4 regions of the Mucilaginibacter sp. CAU 1740 genome follow, and region 4 is predicted to be linked to each of the others. Evidence: riboswitches for the same ligand, from Rfam matches in the RefSeq annotation. Region 4 holds a riboswitch; each other region holds the start of a gene.
What was found. Region 4 has a riboswitch for S-adenosylmethionine ahead of AAFN85_RS31740 (protein-disulfide reductase DsbD domain-containing protein). Riboswitches for the same ligand answer to the same signal wherever they lie in the genome.

Region 1 (2,201 bases), on a different contig from region 4:
CCTTAATGAAAGTGTTTCCAATCCCTGGATATTCAACCAAGCGTTAAACGGCGATTGCGACGGACCGAAATCCCTCAAGCCTTCCACACGGGCGCGAATAATAAACTGAATGTTTCCAAACGGACCGCCGATTCCAAATACATCGTTAAATACCAGCCCGTGGTAGCCTTCAGACGGTTCGGTGAATTGTGGGAATTTTCCATTGCCCCAATTGTAATTACCGGCATCAATAATAGCGCCGCCTATACTTGTACCATGCCCGCCAATCCATTTAGTGGTTGATTCAACAACCACGTTAGCGCCATGTTCAATAGGGCGGAACAGGTAACCACCTGCGCCAAAAGTATTATCAACTATTAAAGGCAGATCATGATTTTTGGCGACCGCGCTTACTTTCTCAAAATCGGCAATGGTAAAGCCCGGGTTACCTATGGTTTCCAGGTAAATAGCTTTTGTTTTATCATCAATAAGTGCCTCAATGCTGGCCGCGGTATCATCTTTAGCAAAGCGTACTGTGATGCCTAAGCGTTTAAAAGCAACTTTAAACTGGTTGTAGGTACCACCGTATAAAAAAGGAGAGGTAACAAAGTTATCTCCGGCCTGTAAAATATTATTCAGCGCGATAAATTGGGCCGCCTGACCCGATGCTGTGGCCAATGCCGCAACGCCACCCTCTAATGCCGCTATGCGTTTCTCAAACACATCGGTAGTTGGGTTCATGAGGCGGGTATAAATATTGCCAAACTCCTTCAGGGCAAACAAGTTTGCGCCATGTTCGGCACTGTTAAATACGTAAGAGGTAGTTTGGTAAAGCGGTACAGCGCGTGAACCTGTTGTTGGATCAACTTCCTGACCGGCATGTAATTGTAGTGTTTCGAATTTTAAGGCAGACATAGTTTTGTGATTTTTTATGTGTTTAATTTAGATTTTAAATGTTAGATGGATTTTGACAAAGCCGGTTGTGAAATAACCGGTTTAACAATGCACGCCTTTTCCGGAGATAGAAAACAAGAGTGCGCTAAGCATCAACAGCAGCAACACATACAAATACAGCTAATAGGAGAGCTAATATATTGTACGTTACCAGTTAAGGTGTAAAAAGTGTTGTGTTGCGTAAATTTAATTAAACTTTTCATGGTTATAAATTTATATTCCCCGGTGTTATTTGCCGGGACAGGAATTGGCACCTTCTTCAACATTGAAGGGTTGCCAGCGGGTCATTGAGCCTGATCTCTCGCCGCTTCTTTATAAATCAAAACCCGAACTATGTGCGGAGTATTGATCGACTTTGGTATTGCTACCAAATAATGTTGCGAATATAAGGGGTTATGGGGTTATGTACCAAATTTTATTTCAGAAAGGAGGATTAAGGTCAAAGGCGAAAGGAGTTTTTAAGCTGAAAGGATAAAGGCGAAAGGCAAAAGGTTTTCGTAAGGCGGATATTTCAGACCTCCCAAATGCTTTTATCTTTCGCCTTTATCCTTTTGCCTTTCACCTCACCAAGCGAGGGCCTGTTCCAAATCCGCTATCAAATCATCAATATGCTCCAATCCAACCGAAACCCTCAGCAGGTTACGTGGCGTTTTGGTATCCGGCCCCTCAACTGTTGCGCGATGTTCTATTAAACTTTCAACTCCGCCAAGGCTGGTAGCTTTGATAAAGAGTTTTAATTTATTGATGATGTTATGCGTATCGTTTTCATCACCTTTAATAATAAAGGATAACATTCCGCCAAAAGCAAGCATCTGATCTTTAGCTATTACATGCTGCGGATGTGATGGCAAACCGGGATACATTACTTTCTCTACGTTAGGATGTTGTTCAAGATATTCGGCCAGCAATTGCGCGTTTTGTACATGACCTTTTACTCGGTACGGCAAAGTTTTAATACTGCGCACCAAATAATAGCAATCCATAGGCGAGGGGATAGCGCCGCCCATTTCCTGTACCTGGCGAATTTTTGCCCACCAGTCGCTCTTCTCTGCTGTGATCAAAGCTCCGCCCATCAGGTCGCTATGCCCGCCGAAATATTTAGTGGCGGAGTGCATCACTATATCGGCACCCAACTCAAGCGGTCGCTGGCAAATTGGGGTGGCAAAAGTATTATCGCACAAAACTTTAATCCCTTTTGCTTTGGCAATTGCAACTGCCTTTTTTATATCAGTTATTTTAAGAAGTGGGTTTGACGGGGTTTCAATCCA
Region 2 (2,201 bases), on a different contig from region 4:
CCCAGGTATCGGCACTTGATAGTTCGGTGTTGCCCTACCTAAATCCCAGCAGGTATTGCGAATCGGACAAGTTGTACCGGATGGCGCATAATATGTTCGGCCATATTACCAACCCATTTCAGCAGGTGCTTACCTTAACCGGTTGGATCAATAAGAATGTGCAATACCTTAGCGGCTCTACCACTTCGCAAACATCGGCGTTTAACACCGTTACCGAACAAGCCGGGGTGTGCAGGGATTTCGCGCATTTAGGGATAGCCCTTTGCAGGGCGCTTACTATACCGGCACGCTATTTTACAGGCTACGCCTATCAACTTTACCCTGCCGATTTCCATGCCTGTTTCGAAGCTTATTTAGATGGAAAATGGGTGCTGTTTGATGCTACTCAACTGGTACCGCTTAACGGCTTTGTTAAAATAGCCACCGGTTTTGATGCCGCGGATTCGGCAGTGGCCAATATTTTTGGTGATGTGATATTTAACAGCATGCAGGTAAGCTGCGAACTTGCCGACGATAATTTTGAGCCTTTTTATTACTACGAAGATAGTTTTACGGGAATCACCTACTTGTAGTTTTTTTGCTGTTCTTTTTAGATTTTATCGCAACCAACTTTTTACTTTCCTTTACCCCATATACCCAGTTAGCGCCTAAAACGGCTATACAGATCAACAAGCCAAAAAACTCGCGAACCTCTTCAACCCAGGGCTTTTCGGCTTTCATGGTTTGTACAAGGCTTTCGGCATGGTGAACTTCAAACCAATCGATCAAGCCGTTGCTGTCAAAAATTTTGTAGCCGGCATATCCCGCAAAAACAACAATACCAAAAGCATAACCAATGGGGAAAAACTCCTTTTTTGTGGCGAGGTAACAAAACCACGCGCAGTACAGATAAATGGGCATCCAGAGGTAAGGATCGGGATCGTTATATTGCAGGCCTGCAAAAATGATAAAAAGTACAACCCAAACAATGTTGAAGATCTTCATAAAGCAATCGCGATGATTTAAACCGGTTTTAACAGTTATGCGTAGGTAAGCACGGTTAAATATAGGGATTTACTTTTTGCTTTAGCAAGCCCGATGTTTAAATAGAAGGGCCTTATAACATGATATAGTTTATCCTGGTAGTATAAATCTATGGTCATTAATAACGAGAAATTGTGTTTGGGAAATTTGATGTCGCGGGCAGATTCGAACTGCCGTATAGGGTAATGCGGACCCCCACCTATCCTCTCGGTCACGCGACTTGAAAACTGTAATGATCACTTAATCAGATCGGTAGTGGGGCAGATATTAATTATCTCTCTCCTCGTTTTGCACAGGAGCAGGAATTAGCACCTTTTGCATTTTGCGGATGCACAGGTTGCTAAGACGTCTTTGGGCCTTTCCCTCAGTCTTTCTTGATAAGTCAATACAAAGAACGCTCTGTCGTTATTGACAATGCAAATATAAGAGTAAATTATATAATTCCTATAGTTTTAGTAGTTTATTTTGATTTTTATTTGTTTTGAATTGATTTTGAGGGTGATAAATTGCTTTTGATAAGCCTTTGGTTAGTAGTCCGGGTCGAAATTAAACGGATATGGCGGAGAGTTGTGTACCTCTGGCACACAAAAAATTACTTATTTGATAGCTACAAAGCTTTTGCACCTCTGGTGCATTCTGCTAATGGTTAATCATTTTGCACTTGTTTGTAACGAACGCAAAAGAAAAGATTTGAGATTTTAGGCACGCAAAGGCGCTAAGACGCAAAGATTTTTAAGTGAATAGTTTTATAGGCTTGCTGCATATAGTCTTTATTTTACAACTATTGATAAGAAAAACTTAGCGCCTTTGTGCGTTTACTCATCTGCTGCGGTTAAATCCGGTTTCCACAAAAAACTTTGCGTCTTAGCGTCTTTGCGAGCCTATCCCAAACCCACCACGAAAAAGCGTTAGCCTGCTTAACCCACTTCGCGTCTTAAAAAACTGAAATGATTACCATTTAATCTGAAGTAGTCACCATAATTTTTCCTGCTAACTATAGCAACTTTGTATTGTTAAAACATTAAAACAGAACATAATGAAAACAAATAAAATTGCATTAGTTACCGGCGGTAGCCGCGGCCTTGGCAAAAGCGCCGCCCTGCACATTGCCAAAAAAGGTTTCGACGTTATAATTACCTATCGCAGCAAAAAAGAAGAAGCAGAAGCTGTTGTTACCG
Region 3 (2,201 bases), on a different contig from region 4:
GCGGGCTTTGATCTCGGTTGGTCTGTCGGTTATTGTTTTGGCGTATAGTTCTTCGGCAAAACACCAGGCACCATCACGGGCATTATCGATGCTAAATTGGATGAGTACCGAATTGCTGTTACCCGCGTGCAGGCCAAGTAAAGAGAGCAGGGGGGATGATCGGTCAATTTCGCTCAGCACCTGGTAGGTTAGTGAGGATATGATGGTATTGATCATATTAAAATCATTATGCAGATCCTGCATCGGTTTATCTCCCGATACTTCAACTGCCGCTACCCCAAGATCAAGGTTGATATGGGCATTCATCCCCAATAACAAATGCTGTAAAATTAAAGGTGAGGAGCGCTTGGCTGTTTCAAACGCGAATTTCCAACAGGCCGATGGTTCGGCACCCTGTTGCCACAAAGTGTAGGCTTCGAGATAGCGGTTGGCAAAAATAACATCCAGCTTTTCCATCCGTGGGCCATCCTGAAACTGGCCGTTCCGAATGCCGTCGCGTACGCTGGCGGTCACTTTATAGTACAAAACCGCGAAGTAACCGAGGCGGTTGTTACTTTTCTTGCTATCATCAATAATAGTTTGCAAAGCGGTTATCACTTCATCAATGCTTGTTGCCTGCATAAGGTAGGTAGGGTTTAATTGTTGGTTAATGCGCTGTAAAATAGATAAATAACCGGCGTAATGCAAGCCTTGTAACGTTTTAATAATTAAATCCGCAATAGCCCGGCAGGTAATTTAAATGTCATTTGAAAGAAAAATATAATTAATTCTATAATATCTATGTGATTAGTAGTTTATTTATATATATTTGCACCATCAAATGGTTCTTTAATATTTTAATTATCAAGAAAGACTGAGGGAAAGGCCCTGTGATGTCTTAGCAACCTGTAAGCCCATTGTTATAAAGGTGCTAATTCCTGTCTGCCGGTTTTATGGCAGTGAAGATAATAAAAGTAAATAGCGCATGATTTACATACCGTGCATCTTCTCCTTTTATTCTCCGTTTTTCCTGATAATTAAGTATTGAGGTTAATACGTACAACGATGAATATTAAACATCTACTTTTTACTTTCTCGCTGGTTGTTACTACCGCGTTTGCATCGGCCCAAACAAAAACAGCTGCCAATCCTGCCGATGTGGATAGGGGATATATTGTAAAAGTTGGCGATACCGCCCCTGCTGATTTTGAACTGGCTTTAACCGATGGCACGAAAACATCGCTGAAACAACTGCGTGGCAAAGTGGTGATACTACAATTTATCGCAAGCTGGTGCAGTGTATGCCGCGAAGAAATGCCACACCTGGAAAGCGACATATGGCAGGCTTATAAAGATAAAGGCTTGGTGCTGATAGGCGTTGACCGCGATGAGCCGCTGGAAAAAGTAAAAGGTTTCCATCAGCAAATGAACATCAGCTATCCGCTGGCACTTGATCCCGGTGCTGATATTTTTGGCCGCTTTGCCAACAAAAAAAGCGGCGTAACCCGCAACGTGGTAATTGATAGGGATGGCAAAATAGTGTACCTCACCCGCTTGTATGATAAGCAGGAATTTGCATCAATGCTTAAAGCTGTTGATGCTTTGGTGAACAATAAAACCGCATCACTAAACTAAAACTATAAACACTATGGTGACCGGCTTGGCTGGTCGCCATTTACAAAAGCAACACTATCTATCGCATTTATATTTATACTATCGTCATGAACAAAACCATTACCCCCGTAGCACAAAGCGGCCTGGTTCCTGCCTCAAATTCATCATTGCAGTTTGCCTGCACAACCTCCTTTTTAAGTATGCAAAGCATGCGTTGTTGCTGTTGATCCTAAACAGCAGGTGATAAACGCTTAGGCCATTAGCGGCTTAAGGGCATGTTATCTACCTCAACAATCAATCAATTCTTTACAGTTTTAAGCTTTTCGGCAGGACTTTACACACCTGTTTCAGCTACTGCTATGCTTTGTTTAAGCTGTATCGACATTAAAAATCAATCACAATTATTTGATCATGTTAAAAATTTACAAAGTATTACTGGCAGTTTTATTGCCATTTATTCTCATCCAAACGGTTGCGGCGCAATCTGTTAAAATAAGCGGCCTGGTAACCGCCAAAGCCGATGGCTTACCCCTGCCCGGCGTAAGTGTATCAGTTAAAGGAAAAAATACCGGTAGCCAAACAGATGTGAACGGTAAATTTACGGTTAC
Region 4 (2,201 bases):
ATGGTGGGGTTAATTAGAATGCTGTAAAGATAGTAATAAATATGATAAATACAATAAAATCTATAGATTTAATAGAATATTTTTTTAATTATTTATGCTTTTATTAATTTCTTATCTTGTAAACGATCAACATCCTGGTCTGTACAGCACACGCCTGTTTTACCACCATAGCAAAGCAACGCACTTAGTACAGCCAGGATGTTGATCCTATTTCAAGATCAATTTCCGGTATAAACGGCGCGAATTAACAACAGTGGTAACTACAGAAAAGGATGCCACCATTCTGTACGCGGGCTTTAGTGATAAAATTAAATTTCGGTTTCATGGTATTAGTTTGTGTAAACCAGGTTTAAAGCAAGCGGCTTTATACCCGGCATGCTAACCATTTAACAGTTCAATTTGGTGGCTAATGAACTGTTAAACTATATTATTTGTTATTGATAAATTCGTTTAGTCTAAAGTCATAAGTTCAAAGTATAAAAAAAGAAAATAGACTTCAAACTTTCGACTTGAGACTTAGTACTATTTAACCGGGATGCTAAATTCTACATCCTCGGGCGGCAAACATTGTTGGTTACTGCATACCATATAATTTAGGGTACCGTTAACAGATACCTGCCCGTTTTTAAGCTTTACTTTTTGCTGAAAGATAACCGACTGCTCAAAATACTGCACATTCATACTGAATGCTTTTTCGTACTTGCTAACCGCCTTAGGTTCTGATGTATTGCCGTTCAGGGTATAATCATCACTTTTATCAAACCTGAACGAGGTTTTTACCGGCCCTCCATCAGCTACATTTTGCGAGTAGATGTGCCAGCCTTTATCAATAGTTGCTTTTATAAATACAACGGCCTGCTCCTTATCAATCTTTTTTGCCGCGTACGACCATTTTACCGGTGCAAGGATCTGCGAGTAAGCAACGGTGCCGATAATGGAAGTTAAAGCTGTAAATATGATTTTTTTCATTTGTTATAGATAGATGTTGTTTTTGTTGAAAGCCTAACAGGTAAATAATCAACAACAACAATTATCTATATAGCAGGTATTGATCAAGGGTTTTAAAGTTTTAGTGTATAAGCAGGTTTTCATCTCTTTTAGTCTTGTTTTTCATTCTCAATAAAACTTACCTGGAAAAGAGCCGTGGAGATATTGGTAAAACCTGTAGCATCTTATCTTTCTCCTTTGCGGGAGCAGGAATTAGCACCTTTTACATATTAGTTGTACAGGTTGCCAAGACTTCATGGGGCCTTTCCCTCCGTCTTTTCTGGATAAGTATTAAAGAACTGATGATGCAAACATACAATAAAATCTATTAATCCTATAGATTTTATATAATTTATTTTCTTATCATTGCAACACAGGTATTAACCATTGAAAAGCACCACCAAAATCACTCTTTAAAACACTTTATTAATTATCTAAATGCCCGATCAGAAACCAAAACAAACAGCCCTTGGCGATGTAGCCGCCAGGCAGTTGGCCGTAGCCACCCGTACCGTTCCGCAACTGTCAACCATTACCCCGCGTTGGTTAACACATTTATTAAACTGGATCCCTGTTGAGTCTGGTGTTTACCGCTTAAACAAGGTTGTTGATGCCAACAATGTAGAGGTTGATTGCTCCAACCGCGATGAGCGCGAACTGCCATCAACTTATGTTGATTACGAAGAAAACCCACGCGAGTACAACCTGAGCGCTGTGAACACAGTATTGGATGTACACACCCGTGTATCCGATCTGTACAGCAAACCTTACAACCAGATCAGCGAGCAGTTACGCCTTACCATCGAGATTGTTAAAGAACGCCAGGAAAGCGAATTGATCAACAATACCGAATATGGTTTATTGAGCAGCGTAGCACCATCTCAAAAAATAAAAACAAGGCTTGGCCCCCCTACCCCTGATGATCTGGACGAACTGATCACTAAAGTTTGGAAAGAGCCTGGATTTTTCCTGCTGCACCCTTTGGCTATAGCGGCTTTCGGTCGTGAATGTACCCGTCGTGGCGTACCGCCGCCAACCGTTTCCTTATTTGGTTCGCAGTTTATTACCTGGAGAGGCATCCCGCTTATCCCTTCTGATAAATTACCTATCGTTAACAACAAATCAAAAATTATCCTTTTACGCACAGGAGAGAGCCGTCAGGGCGTGGTTGGCTTGTTCCAGCCGGGCTTACCGGGAGAGCAATCACCAGGTTT

Region 1: it holds a riboswitch for S-adenosylmethionine, as region 4 does, so the genes downstream of both, AAFN85_RS26065 (O-acetylhomoserine aminocarboxypropyltransferase/cysteine synthase) here and AAFN85_RS31740 (protein-disulfide reductase DsbD domain-containing protein) in region 4, are expected to answer to the same signal.
Region 2: it holds a riboswitch for S-adenosylmethionine, as region 4 does, so the genes downstream of both, AAFN85_RS12295 (transmembrane 220 family protein) here and AAFN85_RS31740 (protein-disulfide reductase DsbD domain-containing protein) in region 4, are expected to answer to the same signal.
Region 3: it holds a riboswitch for S-adenosylmethionine, as region 4 does, so the genes downstream of both, AAFN85_RS09755 (TlpA disulfide reductase family protein) here and AAFN85_RS31740 (protein-disulfide reductase DsbD domain-containing protein) in region 4, are expected to answer to the same signal.

Annotation. Positions count from the first base shown of each region.
Region 1 is NZ_JBDOQS010000015.1:3,944-6,144, reverse strand. Features, by position in the region: gene AAFN85_RS26065 (O-acetylhomoserine aminocarboxypropyltransferase/cysteine synthase) at 1-894, opposite strand, end outside; SAM riboswitch class I at 1,144-1,254, opposite strand; gene AAFN85_RS26060 (aminotransferase class I/II-fold pyridoxal phosphate-dependent enzyme) at 1,497-2,201, opposite strand, start outside.
Region 2 is NZ_JBDOQS010000004.1:422,390-424,590, forward strand. Features, by position in the region: gene AAFN85_RS12290 (transglutaminase family protein) at 1-572, shown strand, start outside; gene AAFN85_RS12295 (transmembrane 220 family protein) at 559-984, opposite strand; SAM riboswitch class I at 1,292-1,407, opposite strand; gene AAFN85_RS12300 (SDR family oxidoreductase) at 2,060-2,201, shown strand, end outside.
Region 3 is NZ_JBDOQS010000003.1:511,648-513,848, reverse strand. Features, by position in the region: gene AAFN85_RS09760 (DUF5995 family protein) at 1-621, opposite strand, end outside; SAM riboswitch class I at 838-951, shown strand; gene AAFN85_RS09755 (TlpA disulfide reductase family protein) at 1,045-1,614, shown strand; gene AAFN85_RS09750 (SusC/RagA family TonB-linked outer membrane protein) at 2,005-2,201, shown strand, end outside.
Region 4 is NZ_JBDOQS010000025.1:12,535-14,735, forward strand. Features, by position in the region: gene AAFN85_RS31740 (protein-disulfide reductase DsbD domain-containing protein) at 523-969, opposite strand; SAM riboswitch class I at 1,170-1,278, opposite strand; gene AAFN85_RS31745 (family 2A encapsulin nanocompartment shell protein) at 1,426-2,201, shown strand, end outside.